3 regions of the Pseudogracilibacillus sp. SO30301A genome follow, and region 2 is predicted to be linked to each of the others. Evidence: riboswitches for the same ligand, from Rfam matches in the RefSeq annotation. Region 2 holds a riboswitch; each other region holds the start of a gene.

Region 1 (8,918 bases), on a different contig from region 2:
AAACAAACGCTTGTGGTGATTGGTGCCGGATCCCTAAGTCCTCTGCAATCTGATCAGACACTGGACGAGTTTCTCTCACCTTTACATAAAATGCTCCGATATCTTCCTCATTATTATCTAAAAAACGTTGAAATTCAGCAAATGCTTCAGCGCTGATTGGACAAGTGGTGCTTTGCTTGAAAAGTATGACTGGCTTTTCTGTTGATGTTTCCCACACTTCATTTAAATCATCTATTTCTAAAAGTTCTTTTAATTCTAGCATATAAATCCTCCTTGTATAGCATTTGCCTCTATTTTAAGGATAATTCTTCCTTCATACAAATAATCAGTTTGGTATACTTTTATTTATTACGAACAGCGAACAAGTAGTTTCCATTTAACACAAGTAATACAATCGCCATGAGAACAACAGAAAAAACTTGTGAATTATCAGTGAAGACAGAATAAAGTGTCGCACCTATCATGGCAAAAATTAATACTGTATTTGCTAAATGATAAGTTTTATACAGTCCATTTAAAATGATGTACCTTTCACCATCATCAGCAGTTTCTAACAATTTTTCAGCATACTTTGAATCAGACACACTAGGTATTTCACGTTCAGGGTAAACAAAATGCACTAAGTTTACCATAAAGGCTACAAATAAATAACTAATAACTGCGATAATTATTCCAACAACGATAAGCACCATATTTTTTGTAATCATTAATACAACACATAACGCCAATAATGCAATAATCGAACTAGATTGTGAAAATAATGAATAATCACTAAATTTTTTGTACTTTAAAACATCAATTTCATCTTCTTCATCACCTTGTAAATTCTTACTACCTAATTTTTTTATCTGCCTGTGTAAAAGAAAACTCCATCCCAATAGGATAAAAGCGATAACTAGTAATCCAGTCACAATTACATCAGCATATGTTAATAAATCTAAAGAAGAGATACTTAACATAAAATACACTCCAAAAAACCCGATAGTAGCACCAAATAACAGTTGTATTATAATTTTCATTTACAATTCATCCTCCTCAAAGAAAAATATGTTTTCAATCGGCTCTTCAAAAATACGTGCAATCCGAACTGCAATCAATAAGGACGGAACAAACTCTTCACGTTCGATTAAACTGATCGTTTGTCTCGACACTTTCGCCAATTTTGCAAGTTGTGTTTGATTGAGCCCTTCTCGTGCGCGAAGTTCTTTAAGTCGACTTTTCATATTTCATCACCTCTGAATTAATTGTAAATGATAGTTTTAATTTTGTAAAGTTTATTTGTCAAAATTAAAAATATATTGGTCAAAAAAATCAATTTGTAAATTTTCTCTATTTAAAGTTTGGTTTATGTATGTTTCTTTGTAGCGTGATAGGATTCTGTACATATATCGACGAGATTACTTTTTTATCGGCGGTTTCTGCGCAATATATCGGCGCGACCACTATTTTATCGGTGGTTCTGCACAAAAATATCGCTGCGCGAATACTATTTTATTGGCGTTTTTATACAAATATCGGCTCGATGCATTTATCCGCATATCCCATCCCCATCCACAGAAAGTAATTGTTTCAAAAAAAAAAGATTGCCTAATCATCCCTGGCAATCTTTTTTACTCGTTCTTTATTTCTGCAACTACTTCTTCTACTTCTTGACGCGACATTTTCTCTTTTCCAGCTTCCATAGCTTCTAATGTTCGTTTCGCTAAAGCTAATGGAATTTTACAAAATAGTTTAATCGTACGGGTTTTAATATCTTTCAAATATTGTTCACCGAGGCGCAAATTTTCGTTAGCATACGCAAATACATCATCCCTGCTCCATCCTTCGGGAATAAAGCGAACCCCTCGTTCCGTATAATCCTCATGTTGATTACGCAAAATATTTACGGCTTGTAACCCCCTGCCAAATCCTATTGCTAAATCTTGATCCGTTTCCGTTCCGTCATACCATTTCCATATATCAGAAAGCATAACCCCAACGAGCCCTGCTACATAATAAGTATAATTATCTAGATCATCTTTCGTTTTTATAAACCAATCTCTTTTTACCCAGTCCGCCATTCCACCAGCCATTTCGGCTGTAGCTTCTCTTACTTTTCCAACGATACCTTCCGGGCAGACTTTAATCCAGTCAGCTAGTCGGATCGTAACTTCTGGTAGCTTCAGTTGGTACGGTTCAATGGAACGTAAGTAAGCATGCTGATCAAACTCGCCATCTTCCAGTAATAACTTTTCAGTATTTTGTAAAAGATCCTGCTTCACATCAGCCGCTAACGTCTCATGATCCTCAATTTCATCGATGGCACGCATACATAAATAAGCAGAACCAACTGTTAATCTAAGTTCTCGCTTTAATAATGTAATAGGGATATAAAAAGTACGGCTTGTCTCCTTTAATACATGCATTGCTTCCTTTTCTAGCTTAGCTTGATAACTCAACTTACGTTTCCTCCTTATGCGGACTCTAATTCAAGTATAGCAAAGAATCGCAAATATTTCTTACCATATTACTTTTTTCTTTTTTTCTAAAAAATTTTAGATTTATATTTACATTTGAATAATATTGGATTATAATCCTCTCATTACATTAACACTTGAAGGGAAAATGCAAGATGACTGAAAACATTTCATTAATTAAATTTACAGAAATAGATCGAGAAACAATGCCACATTATTACGATTATGCAATTGCAATTGAAAAGGTTGTAAAAACTTTATATGATAAGACTGGGAGAACTTTTAAAATTTATTCATCAGAAGACGGTTTTGAAGAGTTAAACAGCGCAATAATTCAAATGCTAAAAAATAATTCACCTGATATTGAAGTAGTATCTCCTATTTTCGATCATATTAGTGCTAGAAAAATTCATTATATAGACAACGAAGATTATTTTATCTCATATTCTGACGAAAATAATTTAATATACTTCGAAAAGTATCAAGTTGCTTATGCAACTATCACTATCTACCAAAGTCATGCTGATTTTCCATTAGAATTTTTCTTTGCAGTGGATGATGAAAGTATCTTAACATTTATTAAGGAAATGATTGATAAAGAAAGAAAATTTATGCTCCATGGGATTACTGTATTAACAGACACGGAGGATGGATTGGAACGATCAAAAGAAGATATTACGAAACAAATTCACCGAGATGAGGTTTTACTAGCAGACAATGTTAAAAAAGATATTTTTCGTTCCATCGATGAGTTTTTCTCAAAAAGTGGGACTTTCTTTAAAATGTATGACATCCCGTACAAGCGCGGTATTTTGTTATACGGAAATCCAGGTAATGGGAAAACAACACTAGTGAAATCAATTGCTGGAAGTGTTGAAGCCCCTGTTGTTTATTGGCAAATAACCGAATATACTTCAAGTTATTCAATCGATGAGGTGTTTCAAACAACCAAAAAACTAGCACCTGTTATCTTAATCATCGAAGATATTGACTCCATGCCATATGAATGTCGTTCATTTTTTCTAAATACATTAGACGGTGCTACAACAAAAGAAGGGATTTTTTTAATTGGAACAACCAATTATCCTGAAAAAATCGATCCTGCTTTGATTAATCGAGCTGGTCGCTTCGATCGTGCTTACGAGATAAAGCAACCGGGAATAGAACTACGTCGAGAATATTTAATGAATAAAAAAGTAGTCCAATTTGTTGATGAAAATAAAATTGATTATATTGCTGAGAAAACAAAAGGACTATCGATAGCACAATTAAATGAACTTTATATGTCCATGGCGTTAGAATGGCATTATGAGAAAAAAGTTGACGTGGATAAAATTATCGAAGAATTAAAAGAAAATCATAAAAAAACGATGAAACAAGATTTTGAAATGGAAGATTATGATGAAAAATTAGGGTTTTAATTTATCAAATAATGTTAGACTTATAATATACCTTTTAAATAATTGCCTTTTCTCTAAAACATTGTTGTTTAAAATTACAAAATCCATAAACTGCGACATAAGAGTCTACATGTTATCTATGTATCAACTCAAGTCTGGGGCGACTCATATATTGCGAATCGACTCGACTTCTTGGGAAATGACTCGACATGTTTGAGTTCGACTCGACATCTTGGGAATCGACTCGACTTCTTCGAAATCGACTCGACTTCTTGGTAAATGACTCGACATGTTCGAAATCGACTCGACATCTTGGAGAGCGAGTATTTCTTTCATAGTTATGTCACAGTATACTTCAACTAAGTAAAAACAATAAAATTACGAAAATAGTCTTAATAAAAAATAACACAGAGATGCTGATCAATCATCTCGATTATTTTTCCAAAGGAGACCGTAAATGAAATTTTCGAGTAGATTTATGAAGTTTATCGGTGGTCGTGACCTAATATTTATCCTTTTAGTCCTAATACTGTTAGGGATCGTCATATTTATTTATGATAAAGTTGCTTTTATTTTTAATCCAATAACAGTCATTTTTTCAACCTTATTTCCCCCCATTGTTTTAGCGTTTATTGCTTATTATTTATTAAATCCGATCGTTAATCTCTTAGAACGCTTTCGCATCAAAAGAATTTGGGGAATTATTATAATAATTCTAGGAATCGGTGGTCTAATAACCGGACTAACTATTATTATTGCACCAATTGTAGAGTCACAGATTAAAGATTTAATCAATAGATTTCCCTCTTACTTAAACCAAATGGGACTGAGTATCCAATCATGGATGCAAGCATCTGCATTTCAAACGTATTATGAGCAAGGATATGATTGGGTTGTGGAAAATCTAAGTAACTTACCACAACAAATTGGGAATTATCTCGACAATGCGTATCAAGGAATTAAAAATATTGCAACAACTGTTACAAATGTGGTTGTGACGATCATTACCTTTCCGATTATCTTATTCTTTTTATTAAAAGATGGTACAGCATTTAAAAAGTATACTATTAAGCTGCTTCCTCCAAGATATCGTTCAGATGTAAACCTAATTTTAAGAAACATGGATGAACAAGTTGGTTCTTATATTCAAGGGCAAATTATTGTTGCAACATGCATTGGGATTTTACTTTATATTGGGTATTTGATTATTGGTCTAGATTATGCAATTATTTTAGCTCTTATTGCTGCAGTAACAAGTGTTGTTCCATATTTAGGACCAATTATTGCTATATCTCCAGCAATTATTATCGCAATCGTTCACTCACCATTTATGCTATTAAAATTGGCAATTGTTTGGGCAGCTGTACAATTTTTAGAAGGAAATTTTATTTCTCCGAATATCATGGGGAAAACAATGAAAGTCCATCCACTTACCATCATTTTTGTTTTACTTGTAGCAGGAAATTTATTTGGACTAGTTGGGGTAATTTTAGGTATTCCTGGTTATGCTCTCATTAAAGTTATCGTTCAATACATCTATGAGAAATTTAAAAAACGTTATAACTATTATTACGGTGAAAAATACGGGGCATATGAAATAGACACAAAAGATGAAACGTTTAAATAATTGTATTTTTAAAAATTGCTTTTTAGTGAAATCTATGAGATAGTGGAATTAGAGTCAAAACTAAATATTTGTCATCACCACTAGGGGTGTTTTTCGAAACTGAGAAAGGCGGTTGCCTTAACCCTTGAACTTGAACTAGTTCATACTAGCGTAAGGAAGCGGTGAATTACGAAAAATTACACGATGAAAGTGTAGTTTGCTATTTTCGTACTGCATATAGTAAAATATGCCGCTTCCATAAGTTGGAAGTGGCTTTTTTATTTGAAAGGAGGTTATAAATGATGAGTAGGATTCAGCAATTAATCAGACAAATAGATGATCGTCAACATGAATTAATCGAATTACTAACTACTCTCATCTCATTTAAAACAGCAGCACCGCCTGCTAGAAATACGAAAGAAGCACAATTATATGTAGCACAGTTTTTGGAGGAAATCGGTTTTTCTATCGATATGTGGGACGTCTATCCAAATGACCCTAATGTCGTCGGTGTTCGGAAAGGGAAAAAATCTGCTACTCACCAAAGTCTTATTATAAATAGTCATATCGATGTAGCAGAAGTAAGAGAAGATGAACAATGGGAGTCAAATCCCTTCCAACCGATAATAAAAAACGACAGCATCATCGGTCGTGGAGCAGCAGATATGAAAGGTGGACTAGCGGGTGCGTTGTTTGCGTTAAAGTTATTAAGTGAAGAAAGTATCACCTTAGCCGGGGATATTATCTTTCAATCCGTAATCGGAGAAGAAGTTGGAGAAGCAGGTACATTACAATGCACGAAGCGCGGTTATGATGCCGATTTTGCTTTAGTTGTAGACACTAGTGATTTACATATCCAAGGTCAAGGAGGAGTTATCACTGGATGGATTACTATAAAAAGTGATAGAACCTACCATGATGCAACACGGAGGAATATGATCCATGCAGGCGGTGGACTATTTGGTGCAAGTGCAATTGAAAAAATGATGAAACTAATAGAAGGGTTACAAAATTTGGAGCGTCATTGGGCAATTACCAAACAATATGAGGGCTATCCACCGGGAACAAACACGATTAATCCGGCGGTAATTGAAGGGGGCCGACATGCGGCTTTTATTGCTGATGAATGCCGTTTGTGGATTACTGTTCATTACTACCCAGATGAAACGTATGAACAAGTTATTCGAGAAATAGAAGAACATCTCATGAATGTTGCTAAAGCAGATACATGGTTACGAGAGAATCCCCCTACTTTTACATGGGGTGGCTCCTCGATGATTGAAGATCGGGGCGAAATTTTTCCCTCCCTTGAAGTGGATCCGAACCATGAGGCAGTAAAATTATTGGCTCAATCACATGAAAAAATCCATCATAATCCAGTTGTAATCGATGTTTCTCCTTCTGTAACAGACGGATGTTGGTTCGCTGAAGCGGGAATTCCGGCAGCGATTTATGGTCCTGGTGATTTTCTGAATGCACATGCAATAAACGAACAAATTTCTATCGATCAATTAATTGCATTTACGAAAACAATGATCCATTTCATTTATCAGTGGTCTAATCAAGAAAAACGTTACATGTAACACTACCTTATTTTAGAAAAAAAGGATGAACCTTTATCATGAGTGTCCAAAATAAAAAAATAGCACTCCAGTTTGAAAACGTTGATTTTTACTACAAAAACGATGTAGAACAAATTCCAATTTTAAAAAATGTGAGCTTTTCCGTTTCAGATGGAGAGTTTGTAAGTATTGTTGGTGCAAGTGGTTCAGGAAAAACGACTATCTTTCGTCTCATCGTTGGACTTGAGGAGTCAAACAGCGGCTCCATTTATTTAAATGGAAAACAAGCCAAAAACCGTTTGGGGAAAGTTGGATATATGCCACAACAAGATTTATTGATGCCTTGGAGAACAATTCGACAAAATGCCGCTCTCCCATTAGAGCTACAAAAAGACCATCTCGACAGAAATACGGTTAACAACTTACTAGAAGAGTTTGGTTTAAAAGGATATGAGGACAAGTATCCTCATGAATTATCCGGAGGGATGCGTCAACGAGTTTCCTTCTTAAGAGCCACTTTATCCGGTTCAAACGTGCTATTGTTGGATGAACCTTTTTCTGCCCTAGATGCGATGACAAAGTTATTTATGCAGGAATGGCTGCTTGAACAGTGGGAAAAACAGCAATCTACTATTTTGTTTATAACACACGATATTTCGGAAGCTTTATTTTTGTCCGATCGAATTTATATTATTACAGATACCCCTTTTTCCACATTAGAAGAAGTCAACGTGCCTTTAGAACGTCCAAGACAGCAACACCATTTAGATAAAAAAGAAGTGGTGGAACTAAAAAATAACTTACTAGAGCGTTTTCGAATGAGGGTTTAATCAATGAGAAATTATCTTTATTCAACTATTTTAATCATTATTCTTTTATTTGTATGGGAAATGGTTGCTAGGTTTGTAAATACATCGTTTATTTTACCATCACCTATTGAAATTACTATTAAACTATGGGAGCTAAAAGAAGTGCTTTTGCTACATCATCTTCCCGTTACACTTGCTGTCATTGCTATAGGTCTTGGCATTTCATTAGTGTTTGGGATTACCTTAGCGACAAGTATGAACATATCAAAAACGTTAGAGCAAGCCTTTTATCCTATATTAATTACATCGCAAACGATCCCTATTATTGCACTGGCACCTATATTTGTACTTTGGTTTGGCTATTCCATCTGGAGTAAAATTGTTGTGACGATTATCATTACTTTTTTTCCAATCACAGTAAGTACATTCGATGGATTTCGTTCAACAAATAAAGAACTGAAAGAATTATTTCAAACACTTGGTGCATCTAAACGTCAACTTTTTTTCAAGTTGGAAGTTCCATCTGCCCTCCCCTCCTTCTTTTCAGGACTAAAAGTAGCCGTACCAATGAGTGTCATTGGGGCTGCGATTGGAGAATGGCTCGGAGCACAGGCGGGATTAGGTTATTTTAGCCGCCGAATGATGACACAATTTGATGGAGCAGGAGTTTTTGCTCCAATTGTTGTCCTTTCTTTTATTGGAATTCTTTTATTTATTGCAGTCGTGTTATTAGAAAAATATTTGTTGAAATGGAGAAGATCTTAACGTGAAAAATTTATCAGTAATGTTTAGCATATTAATGATGTTTACCATTCTAAGTGCTTGTGGAAATGAAAATGAAAAACAAGGTACAGAGGAAGGAGAAAGTACAGACGAAACTAAGAAAGTATCAATCATGCTTGATTGGTATCCAAATGCGGTACATAGCTATTTATATGTTGCAGAAGAAAAAGGTTACTTTGAAGAAGAAGGAATCGACGTCGAATTTCAGTTTCCGGCAAACCCGACAGATCCTCTAACATTAGCAGCATCTGGAAAAATTACAATGGGATTATATTACCAACCCGATGTGATTATGGCAAAAG
Region 2 (8,918 bases):
TATGTTCATCGACATCTGGAAAAAGATAATCTGCCAATGTATGTGCCATCATCTGCGGATTTGGTTGAAATACTCGGTCATGTTCGATCAGTATGTTCTCATTCGTAATCAGTGCATCGAGTAACCCTGCATCAATAAGTGCCGCTTCGATCCGTTTTCTGACCTCTTCATCAACATGTTCCTGAAATTCAACTGCCTCATAAAATGGAATAAAGGCATGATTCGCTCTCTGCAGTCTTTTACGCGCTTCTTTTGTTGCTTCTTGTTGATTTGGTGGTTCAGGGTCTCGTTTGCTTTTCCATTCAGCTAATTCACTTTCCTGCTCTGCGATTTCTTGTTGAATCGCCGTTCGCTCTGCTTTCTTCATCGCAATGGATTCATTTACTCGTAGTTGAAAATCATTACTCGCCTGCACATACGGCATACGAATTATTTCAAAGGAAGTTGGTTCATACAATCGTAATAGATCGCGTGACGTTTGTTGTAACAACCCTGAATCGATGCCTAAAAAATCATGTTTTTCTGCCCATGCATGAATTTCATCGATTTTTTCTTGTTTATCTTTTTCAAAAACTTGTGTCCAGTCGTTTTCTTCTTGCTTCGTTTGGTCGATCTCAAGCTGTGTATTAGCAATTATTTTTTCGGTTTCAGCAATTTCTGTTTTCTTTTGTTCATACGTTCGAAGTTGTTCACTAATTGCACCTAGCTGGTCATAATGATTTCCAGCTTCCTGCTTCCAAACGGTAAAATCAAAATTATCATCTTTAGATCGTTCAAAATCTTGGACATTTAGCTCGTGACGTTCAAAAGAGGATTCTGCTGCATCCGCTGCTAAGTCAATAAGCTGGTCTGCCATTTTATTTTCGATTTCAGAAATTTTCCCTGACAAGTGCTCGATCTGTTCTTTTGTTTTGACTTCTTGTTTTGTTTTTTCTGTTACTGCTTTATCCTTTTTCTCATATTCTCGATTCGTTTCTGTGAAACGTTCTATTTCAGTCGTTCGTTCTTCTTCTAAACTCCAAACTTTATGTTTCTGTAATCGATTTTGTTTTTTCTCTAATAGTTCTGACTGCTGTTCTAGTTCTTGTTTTCGTTTCGTAAGTTGTTCCAATTCGAACTCTAGTTCATGTTTTTCCTGCGTTTTTTCGGTAATCAATTTTTCTTCTTTTTGAAACCTTTTTTTCGCTTCCACATAATGACTTGCCGCCTCAACAAGTTTATACTCATTGTAGGCATGATAACGTTTGATCAATTTATCTAACGCTTCTTGTTCCCGGTCTAATTGTTCGATCTGTTGTTTCGTTTGATCCATATGTTCAATCGTGTCAGACAGGTGACGGAGATCTTCATCTGTCAGTGGTGGTAACGCTGCTTCTAAAATCTCATAAATGACCGTTGGGCGAAAATCTTTAGATAATTTCGGACTTCTGAGTTGGATTAATAGTTTAATCAAATCTTCATACGCTTCGATCGTTTCAAAACCGAAAATATATTTATTGACAAGCTTCATATAGTCGCCTTGTGTACGAACGACATGCCCACCTGTTCCGATTCGGTTTTCCAGTTGAATTCTGGATAATGGAATTTGTTGTTTTTCTCCCGCATGATGTTCGTATTCATATAGGAAGAAATCTTCTCCAATTCTACGGTTATCGGTAATAACAAATCCCCAAAAATTTAACGTCTTATGGCGTCTTGCCTGTAGACCTATTCCAGTAGTTATATATTGATTCGTATTTTCTCGTTTATATTCCAAAAATAAATAGCCTGTCCGCTCATCACGACCTGCAATTTCTTTTTCTCCAAGTAAATAGTCTTCGATTTTCCGAGCGCGGGAACCGAATGGGTCGAGGCGATCTGGAGATTTTTTCCCGTCTAATAAAATCGGTAAAATACTTTGCATCGTGACTGATTTTCCTGATCCATTACTTCCTCTTAATAATAACTTTCCGTCCGCAAAGTCAAAAATTTCATCATCGTAATACCAAAAGTTTAACAAACCTGCTCGTTTTATTTTCCATTTATTGTGCTTGTTCATGTCGGTTTCCCTCCTCTATGAGAAAATTTTTCGGATATTTCCCAGATACCCTTCCTAATAATGGGCGAAGACTGTACGCACCTGTCGCTTCTTCTATTGTAAGCATTTCCCAGTCGAGTAAAACATGAACCAATTCATTCATTGTCGCTGTGATGGAGCCTTCTCGATATTGTTTACTCCAACCTTTTCCATAAATAGCGTGGACATCTTTTATTGTCTGTTCGAACATAATTTTTGTAATTCTAATATTCCCGAATTCGTCCGTTTGAAATTTTTCTTCCTGTTCACGAATATAACTTGCAAAATGAAGAGCGACATCCATCATCGCCTTTTGATCTGGGAAAAGGGTTAAGTCCTGTTTTCGTTCCTCTGAGACAAGCAGTGCGGCGTTTTTAAAAACTTCCAACCGAAAGAGGGTGTGTGCTTCTAAGTCGTCTCGCAGTCGATTACGATATTGACGTATATACGCAAAATCAGGATCATCTTCTCCTTCCCGGTAGACGACGGGAGAAATCATTAATTTTCGATAGACGCGTTTTCTTCTGGCATCTTGTTCATGACGTTCCCATTCACTGTCTAAAATTTCTGTAACAGAATCATATTCAAATAAATCTTTCGGATACGAGCGCATAAAGTAACGTGCATAAATGGTTGTCTCATAGAGTACTTCTTGTTCCTCGTCCATGGCGAACTGATCTATTTCCCCTTCCACTGTTGTAAGGATCACTAATTTTTCTAGCTGTTTAATAACTCGAACGAGAGACCGGCGGTGGTTGTAATTCGTCCAATCGAGCGCCATTTCTCCAGGATACATATCTTTAATATCTTCACAAATATCAGATAATAAAAATTGTTCATCGACAGAACGGTTTTCTGTAAATGCTAAGGCACAACAAAAAATCGCATAATCACGTGGTTCTTGAAACTCCTGAATCCCCATCCAACTTTTCGTTTCGACAGGAATTTTTTCGAGTTTGATAAAATGTTGATGAACGATTAAATCAAAGCCAAATTTTTCATCGACATAGCGTTTGAGCATTTTTTCTCGTTCACGAATTAGTTGATACGTTTCAGGATCTTGCAATCTTAAAATCCAAAACTTTTCCATTAGAACACGTAATGCTGTTTGGGCTTTTTCATCGAATGCTGCTATTTCCATTTACGCGTTCACCTCTTCTAGGAACTGAAAAATTACTTTCGGCATTTCGATAGCGCCATCTTCTGCTTGCAAGATGATTCGTTCCTCATTGGACATGATCACTTTAACGATGTGCCCATGTTCCGTTTGCAATGTTCGGTCTTTTCGCATCATTGCTTTTCCGATCCAACTTAATAACATTTTTCTTACGTAAGGTTCAATAACTGGTAGTTGGTCGAGATGAATTTCATTTCCATCCATATATTTTTCAAGTGTTTGTTGTTCGATTTGTTTGTGACGAAGATGCTCTCGTTTTGTTTCTTCTTTTTGTTTCTGTTGGCTAATGATCGCACCTGGGCGTGTTTTTTCCCGGTAATTTCGGATCCGTGGATTTGTTTCGTGTTCCATCGGATGCTCGTCCCACACATCTGTATAAATATCATCTGTCGGGACGTGATCGCTAAATAAATGCCTTGTATGAAACACACCAAAAACAACAGCTGAAAGTTCATGGGCGTCTTTTACGTCAGGTAAAGTATCAAACCATTTCGCTAGGTGGAGATAATCTTTTTTTCGGCTCCGGAAGTAATTATGTCTTTCTCCTAATCGTTGTACAACCCGGGTGATCCGTCTAATTTGTTCATTTGTGCGGATTTGTAGCATGTCGAGTTCACTTTCTCTTCGTTCATTTCCTAGAAACCAAATGGATAGACTTTGCCATTTCTCTTGTTCCGCTTCGATAAGTTCTTTTTTATCTAATTGAATATCTTCAAAACGGGGAACTCGTTGTTGGTGGATGATCACTTGTTCAATCAGTGATTCTAATGTTGTTAGTTCAATGGATCTTAATAGTTGCTGAATTTTAAGTGCTGTTTGTTGTAATTCAATAATGAAGTCTCGCAAATAAGTCGTGAATTGATCTTTAAATACGAGAAATGCCTCTGTTTGCATCCGCTCTTCCGCTTCTTCTGAATTAATATGAGCAATATAATCGGAAGTGTTTTTCGTAATCGAGCGAAAATACGTAAATACATCGTTCCAAATTTGAGCACATTCATCAGCACTTGGAAGGGGTGAATTTTTCCTAACAAGTTTTTCCACCTCAAAGAGTGCTTGATATAATCGCTCAAACTCCTTTTTCTCAAGCGATCCACCAAACGTTTCTCCACCCTTTTCCATTTCTTGTAGCATGCGTTCAAATTCGACAGTATATGGTGTACATTGGTATCGAAATCTCTTTTTCTTAAATTCTTCTATCGTACGAGCTTTCCCCGTTTCTTGTCGGGCAATTAAGTTATTCCACCGTACGAGTTGATCCAAATCTTGATGCAATTGTTCTTCGGTATAATCAGCAAATTCTTGTAAGCTCATTAAGTATTCATATACTTCTTCAGGAAAAAGAAATTCTCGCATTCTTTCATGTTGAATATAAAAATAGCGTAATATTGCTCGATAGCTCCACGCTTTATCTACAGTTAAATAGGAAGCTTCAATTACTTTTTTAAAAGGTTGCAAATGTGATCACCTACAATATTCGACTTAATTCTATTGTAAATTGTGGATGGATAAAAGTCTATTGAAGAACTGCGATCAAATCTGTAAGCTTGTATAGAGAAAATTATATGATAGAAATATCAAGCGAAGTCAGAGGTTCAATGTTGTAGAATGACTCGACATCTTGCCAATCATTTCGATATGTTTATTGTCTGCCTAAAATCAAAAAAGACGGGTTCCCCCGTCTTTTCAACTACTTATGATTTTGCTAATTCTTTCACTGGCCACATGGAGAGATTTTCCGCCATGTCCCAGAACATATATTCAAAATAGCTCGTTTTCACGAAGATTTCTTCTAGTTTTTTCAGTTCATGCTTTGGTTTGTCTGTTGCGATTGTATTGATTAAATTGATACAGTCGTTTGCAATTTTTGTAAATCCGTCGGAGGAGTACATGTTAACCCAGTTCCCGTAAAATTCGTGGGTGAGAGCTCCTGGCCATGTTGCTAGTTTTCTCCCGATCCAGTTGTAGCTCCATGCACATGCAAGTACTGCCGCAATTGCATTCTCCACGCCACCAAGTTGCGCCTGGCTGATCATATAGCTCGTGTACGCTGTCATCGTCGCGGACGGTTCTGTCGCTTCAAGTTCTTCATTTGTAATGCCAAATTTTTCTGCATATTCACGGTGTAGATCCATTTCAAAATTCATTGTCCCGTGGAGGAGGTTTGCAAAAATCGTCATCGTTTTTAGGTCATTAGCCTTTGTGCTTCCGATCGCAAATACGCGGGAATATTCAATAAGGTACACATAATCTTGCTTCATATAATGAATGAACTTTTCCTTATCGAGTGTTCCTTCCCCAATCCCTTTCACAAACGGATGCTCCAAATAACTGTTCCAGACTGGTTCAACTGCTTTAAACAGGCGGTCACTAAATAACATTGTATTTCTTCTCCCTTATGTATTTTTCTGAATGAAGAATCAAAAAACCATTCCATATGCATGGGGAATGGTAGAATACTAAGGTATATTGAATAATACCACCACCACTTCCCTACGCTAGTATAATCTAGATCAGGTTCAAAGGGTCAAGACATGTCTTTCTCAGCAAGATTTTGCTCCCCTAGTGATTCATCTATTCAGTTAATACCTAAGTTAACCTAAATTATTCATTTTGTCAAAAGAATATCAAAAAATTGAGTTAACTATAAACTGTCCGTTTTGTCAAAAAATTATCAAAGTTATTTCACAGAGACTACTCGTCCTCCTGTCATCGTCACTAATTCATCAGGTGTCAATTGGAAAACTGCCATCGGATGGCCTGCCGCTGCCCAGATTGTTTCATACTGAAACAGATCCTCATCAATTAGTGTAATCACTTTTTCTTTATGACCAAGCGGTGGTACACCACCAATGACAAAGCCTGTCTTTTCACGGACAAAATTAGCGTCCGCATTTTTAATCTTGTCATCTACATAGCCGCTAATTCGCCGCTCATTAATTCGATTTTTCCCACTCGCAACAACGAGTAAAGCTTGATTAGTATTTTTCAAACGAAAAATAATTGATTTCGCGATATGTTCAACATCGCAACCGATCGCTTCAGCGGCTTCTTTTGCTGTCCTTGTACTACTTGGCAATTCAACTACTTGATTTGAATATCCTAAACCCAATAATTTATTTTGAAATTGTTGAGCACTTTCTTTTAGTTTAGTAGACACTTTATCACTCCTTACAACCTTTTGCCCAGATTATACCATATCCGATAACCTCGGATTAATTGTAAGTAATTTGGCTGTAATGAGATCATGCGACTGGTTGGAAGGACTTAAGATTTCAACAATTAGGTTGGGAACTCCAACATATCTAGCATCTGTAAAACCACTTTTATCACAAATAATACTGATATCAGGAATAACAATTTTAGTATCCTTTATTGCATCACTTTTTAATTCAATGTCATATGGCGCATGAAATAACTCACAAGGCTTTCCTTCAAGAAAATTATCAAGTTTGATCTCCAGATTCCTGGATATACGTTGATGTTTTGTAGATGGAGATGGCGACATGTAAACAAATCCATCAATATATTCGAGTAATGCATCAGAGGTTTCCCGTATTCGAAAATACTCCTCAACTGAAATAGAATCATTACGGTATAGGTTCGTCACATTACCACCCTCTCTTTCTCTTAATTGTTATTTTTATTTTAAACCATGTTTTGTTATTACCTACCCAACTTTGTCTAGCCTACAACTATTTTTAGCTGTGTCCTCTGTCTAAAATCGTTTTGTTAATATAGTTTGAAAAATCATGAATGTTCAAGTGAAAACTTAGAGAAATTGTGGTATACATGTATTACAGAAGGGAGTATTTTATTACTAAATTTCACTACCGCTTGAGGTTGTTGTTTACCTATTACACTAAAAATTCCAAATTATTACTCATCTAGTTTTTTCCTTATCTCTTTCACCTTCTCATTACTTAAACCAGTTATGTCCACTATTTCTTCATTTGAGAAGCCCTTCTTAATCATGTTGACCGCCACTTGTTCCATTCCTCTTTCCATTCCTCTTTCCATACCCTTTTCAAAATAGGAGTTTGGCAATTCAAGGATGCGGGTTGCCTCTTCTTCCGGCAGATTTGAAATCTCCTCTCGCATTTGTTTTTCCTCCTCTTCGTTTAGCTTTAAATACGTTTCGAAAAAACCGTAGAGTAATGCTGTTCTTGCGGGATCTAGTTCCATTCGACTTACCATGCGTAAAAATTCTAATTTTACTTGTACACGTTCTTTTTCTGTATAACCCATTTTACTTAGTAGTGCGGCTGCAGCAGGATTATCTTTACGAATAAAAGCTCGCCAATTCTTTTTAATTAAATGAAGTTGCAAATAATGAAATTCCAAAACCGAAAAGGTTGGAAATTCAATTATAAAAGTATCGGAAACATCTTTTTCTTTATTATAACTAAAAACAGCGATAGGTAGAATAGGTTTGCGGTATTTTTCATAGAGACGGCTGCAGTAAATAAACATTCGCTCGTGAAATTCTTTTTGGTAGGATGACTGTGGTTCGACATGGATGAGGACTAATCTTTCTTCGTCATTCAATTGTACCTCGGCAAGAATATCAATTTTTCTTTTTTCCCCTATTAAAATATCGGTAAAGACCTCTTGTTCCAAAAAGGTTACGGAAGAAAAATCAATATAGGCATGCACTTTAGGAAAAAACGCTTCAATAAACTCTTGGAAAAATGTCTGAATTAACTCCTTAAATAAACGGTCATGGTCAATATAAATTGATTTTCGTTCTAAAACAATAGTTGATGACAGCAACACATCAATCCCTTTCTAAGCATAATATATTCAGTTATATTTTACCATACTTTTTACGTAAAAGTACGTGTTCAAAAAGGAGGATAAAAAGGAGCAAGAAGTTCGAGGCGGCGCAGTTTCGAGCAGCGGCATTCGTGCGAAATTCGCAGTGTCATTTTTACCGGACTTTTTGAACAGCCTCTAAAACGTAGATTGTTATTTGCACATTGTCCATTTACCTCTACTATTACTATATACTACTTCCGTTACTTTTTTAGATTCGGTACGGAGGCATCGGACGGATCCAAACGGGGTTTTGCTGTAAAAACGGACGAGGAGCGTCCACCGAACGGATCCATCGAGACCAGGCACGCGGTATAGCATCGGGCTTCTTACACCAACGTCAACCAAGCACGCTCCCTACGCCAGTCAACTTCGATATTTCTTCCGTACAGCGCCGACATGTTTTCACCTGTTAACACTTCCTCTCTTGTTCCTTTGGCGAAAACGGTGCCATCTTTTAATAATAGTGTATGTGAAAAAACCGGCAGCACTTCTTCGATATGGTGGGTTACGAAAATAATCGTTGGAGCGTCTTTTGCCAAAGCAAGTTCTTCCACCGTGGTTAGTAGCTCTTCTCGTGAGATAAAATCCAGTCCACTTGTCGGTTCGTCCAAGATGAGAAGCTTCGGCCTAGAGATCAAGCCCCTAGCAATGAGGACTTTCTGTTTCTCACCGTGGGAGCATTTTTCGTAAGGTTGTCCATATGTATATTCAATATTGAGCTGCTTCATTACTGCCCTCGCCTGCTCAAAATCCTCTTCAGTTGGATCCACAAAAGTAAGGCCAACTGCTGCGAATTTTCCGCTGACAACGAGTTCTTCTGTATTATGACGCTCGTTCAGCCTGGCACCAAGGGATGAGCTGACCCAG
Region 3 (5,723 bases), on a different contig from region 2:
AATCAGAAAAAGGTTTCAAAAAGGAGAATTATAATAATGGCAAACATTCATATACCCGTTTCAGTTTTAGATCTTGGACCTCTTCGAAAAGGCGAAAGTATAAAACAAGCGATTGATTCCATGGTTAATTTGGCGCAAGCGACTGAGGAAATGGGGTATACACGTTATTGGATTTCTGAACACCATAATACCGCTTCTTTAATAAGTTCAGCTACGTCTATATTGATTAAACATATATTAGAACATACTGAAAAAATTAGAGTTGGAGCTGGTGGGATAATGTTACCTAATCACGCTCCTTTAGTTGTAGCAGAACAATTTGGAACGATGGCAAACATTTATCCTAATCGTTTAGATTTGGGCTTAGGGCGAGCTCCAGGTACAGATATGTTAACTGCAAGTGCACTTAGAAGATCTCATAATGAGGATTCTGTATATTCTTTTCCAAAAGATATCCAGGAGCTCTTGCAATACTTCGGGTCAGCGAAAGATCAAGGACATGTAAAAGCAAATGTAGCTATTAATACAAATGTACCACTTTATATATTAGGTTCTTCTCCAAACTCAGCATATTTAGCAGCTGAACTAGGATTACCATATTTATTTGCTTCCCACTTCGCGCCAAGATATATGGAAGAAGCAATTTCCATATATCGTAAAGAATTCAAACCATCTCATTATTTAGATTCTCCGCATATGACGGCATGTCTTAATGTAATTGCTGCAGAAAGTGATAAAGAAGCAAAAAGGGAGTTAACAACATTACAGCAATTTTTCCTAAATGTTGTCCGAGGAGACCAGGAACCATTAGTACCGCCTGTTGATAATATGGATGAACTTTGGAGTCCACAAGAAAAGGCAGCAGTTTCATCGATGATTAGTGTGACTTTCTCTGGAGACAAGGATTCTACTCGTAAACAATTGACGAATTTTCAGGAAAAATACAATGTTGATGAAATCATGGCTGTCACGTATATCTACGATCAAGAAAAACAAAAACGTTCTTACGAAATATTTAAAGACGTTGCTGAGGGGAAATAATCCTTTTAACTGAATACTTCTCTACCAGCTGTTTTGCATATGGAGTTGCGTCCACAAGAAAATTCGCTGTATTTGCGGTTCGCTTTTGCTCTTTAAAACATGAATAACCTTGGCAATTCCAACTAAATGAAATTGCCAAGATTAAATAATGCAGTATTTGGAACATAGACAAACTAATTAGCATTAAATATAGTGTAGTATCCTTTTATAAGATACCCAGCTGTGCAAAAAGAGCAACAAGAATTTGGAGCATAACTTGTAAGGAAATTGCTACGTCTGTGTCAGTAGTAGTAACATCAATTTCGCGACAGTTCTCAATGACAAGTTTTTGCCTGTTTGCTTGCCTGATTTGAGACATTTCTAGAAGTTCTTGTGTGACTTTTTCTGCACGGCTGCTATCTGCTATTGTAATATTGATAACGACAGCGATGGCAACCTGTAATGCTGCCTGTAAAGAAGCGGCAACTTTCGTATCTGTGGTTTCTACAGTGATCTCGCAAGAATCTCTAATAATGATAGTTTCATTGGAAGATTGGTCGATTTCTGAATACTGGTCTGCGTCATTGATATCATTATTCGAATCGTTTTTACATGCTCTTCCTACTGGGTGCTCTGAATCCCTATCTAGTGCCACCCACCGATTACTGTACTTATAATCATAGTCGTAATCGTAATCATACATATTTTATCCCTCCTATATATTCATTAAATGCACCGAAGCAGTTATTTGAGTGCGCTAATTTACCAATCAATTCAACCATTTAATCAACTGCTCACTCTTCCGCTTGTTTATTTCTATTCAAGAAAAGTTCCCTAAGAGGACTTTCAACTTTCTTTTTCACTTCATCTTCAGTGACTGTCTTTGTAGCATTCTTTTCGTATAAGAATTCTTCTACTTGTTCTTTAAGTTTTGCAACTGATTGCTTTAGTGATTCACGTTGCTCATCTGTAATGTTAGATTTTGCTTCTTCTAAATCAATGTTATTTTTAGAGAATATATTGCTAATAAAAATTTCTACCATTTGGTTGGATAGGTTATATAGCTCCTTTTTATTATCATTATCTTTCACCAACCATTCACCTCCTTTTTGCCACTACTATAATTTATTCGCAGTAAAAGGAAATGAAAGGGCGGACAACTTAAAATAAGGAAATAAGAGTGAGATCTGATTAATTTATCAGTAAAAATGAATCCGTCTTGCTCCACCAATCTTTGATAGCTTTTCTAGTGTTGGAAAAGAAACTTTATATAACCCGTTTTCTCTTTCCACCTTAAAGTTTTAATTATTGAAGCTACACCACATACAACAAAACGTTTTCGCTTTCTGTTTTTTCTTTTTCGATTTTACTGTCCGAATCGTTTGATTGACAATAGGTGAAGGAAATGGCTCATCCGAATAGCGTTTAAGTACTTTCGAAGTAGCTGTTTGGAGTTCATCAAAACCTAAAAGCCAATTCGAAAAAGCGGTATTTATCGCTGTCATCTTACGGTACATTGCCATTTTCTCTTTGTCAGTTTTTGAAGCTCTAGCTTAACTGTGTTCGTTTGCAAGTTGCTCAACTCCTGCTATAACATAAAGAGGAACGTTTGTACCGTTTTTAACATTAATTTCATGCATATCTCAAGAAAAAATAATTTCAAATACGAAGTGGTACAAACCTTCGTTTTTTATACCACTCCATATTGGCCCTCACTTTCATCCCACGTCTAAAGACAATGGGCTTTCCCGTTCGGAAAATCTGTAAGTACGGTACCATTTCTTGTAGTACTTCTTCGGGAAGTGCCTTTTTAATCATTGGAAAAATAATTCGTGCTTCTTTTCGCACATGTGCTTTAAGAATAAAGCTTAATTCTTGCATCGTATGAATCTCGATCTCTGTAGATGAACTTATCTTATTGATTTTATCCACAATTTTCCAATAGTATTTCAATTATTTTTGGTTGCTCAATCGAGGCGTTTAAAATTTTTCAATAAAAAATAGATAACCATTAATTAAATAGGTTATCTATTTTTTACATATAGTTTAATTTTTAAGTAGCATTCTCGGTTGTTTGTTAAATAAGTAATAGATAATAATAATGCAAATAATCATCGCTGGAATCATGTACGAACAGTTATAAATAAAGGAGTATAGCCAAGCCGGTTGTCCTTCAGGTACTGAGTCGGCAAAGAATATAAATCCTGCAAAGAAATGGGCAAGAAAACGTAATGAACCGCCGACAAGAATCCCTGCAATTATAAACTTAAATAACTCTTTTTTATTCTGTTGTTTTACAGCCTGTTGAACAGATTTTGCAAAAATCCCCGCAAAGCCTAGTACAGTAAATGCAAGTCCATATTCAATTAATCCTTGCCAAAAATTAAGAATATACGCATCTCCTACTGCAATCTGCAATATACCCCATAAGAACCCTGAAAGGATTCCGCCTTTTATACCCCAACGAAAAGCCAGTATGAACACAGGAATCATTGCTAATGAAATAGAACCACCAGCTGGCCAAAGTTTAAACTTTAAAAAAGGAATAATATCTAATAGCAATGCTAAAGCTGTTAGAATGGCAACTTCAATAAAAAATAAAGTACGGTTCGAGCTCATTAATTTAACACTCCCCCAAATTTTTAATGCAAAAAAGCAATTCTACGGGGAGCTTGATGGGTATCCGTTTAGATTGACTAATTTTTCCCATAAAAAAACTACATCCCTACGCTAGTATTAACTAACAGGTTCGAAGGGTAAGAACAAATTGTTCACTCTCAGCCGAATGGCTCCCCCTGTAGACATTATAATTTCTGCTTTTTCATTATCATATCTTATTTTAGCTCATTTCAAGTTTTGATTCAAACTTACTGGGAAAATATTCAATAGTGACACTGTATAACAATCAACAAGTTAATTAATCTGTGATAAGATGTGAACAAATAAAAAGATGGAATAATAATCATCAAAAGCAAAGGGATGGAATATAAATGGGAAAAAGGATAAATATGACCGGCGACGAACGTAGAAAATATATTATTGATTTGCTTAAGCAAAACGATAAACCACTAACTGGAAAGATGCTTGCGGAAAAAACAGGTGTAAGCAGGCAAGTAATCGTAACAGATATTGCTTTACTTAGAACAAGTGAAGAACCGATCATTGCGACTAGTCGAGGATATTTGTATTATCAACAGAAAACTCAGAATGACACATTTCGCAAAGTGATTGTTTGTAAACATACACCTGAGGAAACGAAGAAAGAGCTTGAACTTATGGTAGACTGCGGTGTTACCGTCGTAGATGTGATTGTAGAACATCCTTTTTATGGCGAATTGATCGGCTCTCTTATGGTGAAAAGTAGATATGAAGTAGAACAGTTTGTTCAGAGCTTTTCACAAAATAATGCTGCTCCACTATTAATTTTAACCGGGGGTATTCATTTACATACAATAGAATCAGATTCACAAGAAAAAATTGATGCTGCTTGTAACGCTTTAAAAAAAGCAGGCATTTTAGTAACTGACAATATTTAAGACACGTTATACCAGAGGTGGTTTGGTGAAAAGATTTGTAGTTTCTATTATCGCGATAATCGTTTGCTTGATTGTATTTTTAACTGTGGCTCAAGATCCAATGATTACATTAGAAGCGGATGTTGGAAAAAGTTCACATAACCTGGTCCCAACAAATCCGCAGCGAGAAAATATAACTACAACGATGAAACAATTAGAGGGAGAAACTGAAGCTAGTATGGATAAAAATGAAGTTGATGACATATCCAAAATAATTAAAAAAATGACTTTGGATGAAAAAATCGGTCAGCTTATTATTGGTGGAATTACCGGTACAATTTTGACTAATCAATCAAAGAAATTGATTCATACGTATAAATTAGGCGGTTTTATTTTATTTTCAGCTAACTTAGAAGAACCGAATCAGTCATTAAACTTATCAAATGATTTAAAAATTGAAAATAAACAGAACAACATACCGCTATTGCTTAGTGTGGATCAAGAAGGTGGCACCGTTACGAGATTACCAAATTTATACGATTTGCAAACAAACGAAGAAATTGGTCTGAAAAACGATAAGGAATTTGCTCGAAAAACAGGTGAAGTATTGGGAAGGCAAGTAAAAGCTTTTGGTTTTCAAGTAAATTTTGCCCCAGTAATAGATGTGAATAACAATCCAAATAATCCTGTAATTGGAGATCGCTCATTTGGAAGTAATCCTCAACTGGTGGGAGAACTCGGGGTTGAAGTGATGCAAGGAATGCAAGCAGAACAAGTAATTCCTGTTATCAAACATTTTCCAGGTCTTGGGGATACGCATATTGATTCCCATGAAGAATTGCCTGTAATAGATAAAAATATGGATGAATTAGAAGCTATTGAATTAGTCCCTTTTAAGACTGCGATTGATGCAGGCGCTGACGTAGTGATGACGGCGCATATTAAGCTACCTCAAATAGGAGACGATCCAGCTACACTTTCATATGAAATAATTACTGGTATTCTTAGGGAAGAACTTCATTTTGATGGCGTCATCATGACGGATGATTTAACAATGGGTGCTATCTCTAATAATTATAAAATAGGAGAAGCAGCAGTTCATGCTATAAAAGCAGGGGTAGACATTGTTTTAGTAGCCCATAATTATGAGAACATAACAGCTGTTTTTGAACAGATAAAAGCATCTGT

Evidence for each region. A riboswitch is a leader RNA that binds a small molecule or an ion and turns the genes downstream of it on or off. The one in region 2 is predicted to bind thiamine pyrophosphate.
Region 1: linked by a shared signal. The riboswitch ahead of SPD89_RS16630 (acetylornithine deacetylase) and the one ahead of tenA (thiaminase II) in region 2 are both predicted to bind thiamine pyrophosphate.
Region 3: linked by a shared signal. The riboswitch ahead of thiT (energy-coupled thiamine transporter ThiT) and the one ahead of tenA (thiaminase II) in region 2 are both predicted to bind thiamine pyrophosphate.

Annotation. Positions count from the first base shown of each region.
Region 1 covers NZ_JAXHDD010000042.1:10,793-19,710, forward strand. Annotated here, with positions in the region: gene ytxJ (bacillithiol system redox-active protein YtxJ) at 1-262, opposite strand, end outside; gene SPD89_RS16605 (DUF3169 family protein) at 342-1,019, opposite strand; gene SPD89_RS16610 (helix-turn-helix transcriptional regulator) at 1,020-1,223, opposite strand; gene SPD89_RS16615 (phytoene/squalene synthase family protein) at 1,611-2,438, opposite strand; gene SPD89_RS16620 (ATP-binding protein) at 2,612-3,877, shown strand; gene SPD89_RS16625 (AI-2E family transporter) at 4,314-5,483, shown strand; TPP riboswitch at 5,556-5,657, shown strand; gene SPD89_RS16630 (acetylornithine deacetylase) at 5,762-7,045, shown strand; gene SPD89_RS16635 (ABC transporter ATP-binding protein) at 7,084-7,854, shown strand; gene SPD89_RS16640 (ABC transporter permease) at 7,858-8,598, shown strand; gene SPD89_RS16645 (ABC transporter substrate-binding protein) at 8,600-8,918, shown strand, end outside.
Region 2 covers NZ_JAXHDD010000047.1:5,033-13,950, reverse strand. Annotated here, with positions in the region: gene SPD89_RS17340 (TIGR02680 family protein) at 1-2,038, opposite strand, end outside; gene SPD89_RS17335 (TIGR02678 family protein) at 2,022-3,197, opposite strand; gene SPD89_RS17330 (TIGR02677 family protein) at 3,198-4,691, opposite strand; gene tenA (thiaminase II) at 4,928-5,614, opposite strand; TPP riboswitch at 5,707-5,807, opposite strand; gene SPD89_RS17320 (YbaK/EbsC family protein) at 5,914-6,393, opposite strand; partial or broken gene SPD89_RS17315 (Uma2 family endonuclease) at 6,472-6,843, opposite strand; gene SPD89_RS17310 (transposase) at 7,113-8,006, opposite strand; gene SPD89_RS17305 (ABC transporter ATP-binding protein) at 8,378-8,918, opposite strand, start outside.
Region 3 covers NZ_JAXHDD010000100.1:170-5,892, reverse strand. Annotated here, with positions in the region: gene SPD89_RS22285 (LLM class flavin-dependent oxidoreductase) at 37-1,041, shown strand; gene SPD89_RS22280 (spore coat protein) at 1,247-1,675, opposite strand; gene SPD89_RS22275 (spore coat protein) at 1,815-2,114, opposite strand; gene SPD89_RS22270 (hypothetical protein) at 2,322-2,537, opposite strand; gene SPD89_RS22265 (hypothetical protein) at 2,680-2,901, opposite strand; gene thiT (energy-coupled thiamine transporter ThiT) at 3,067-3,639, opposite strand; TPP riboswitch at 3,726-3,826, opposite strand; gene SPD89_RS22255 (transcription repressor NadR) at 4,011-4,556, shown strand; gene nagZ (beta-N-acetylhexosaminidase) at 4,582-5,723, shown strand, end outside.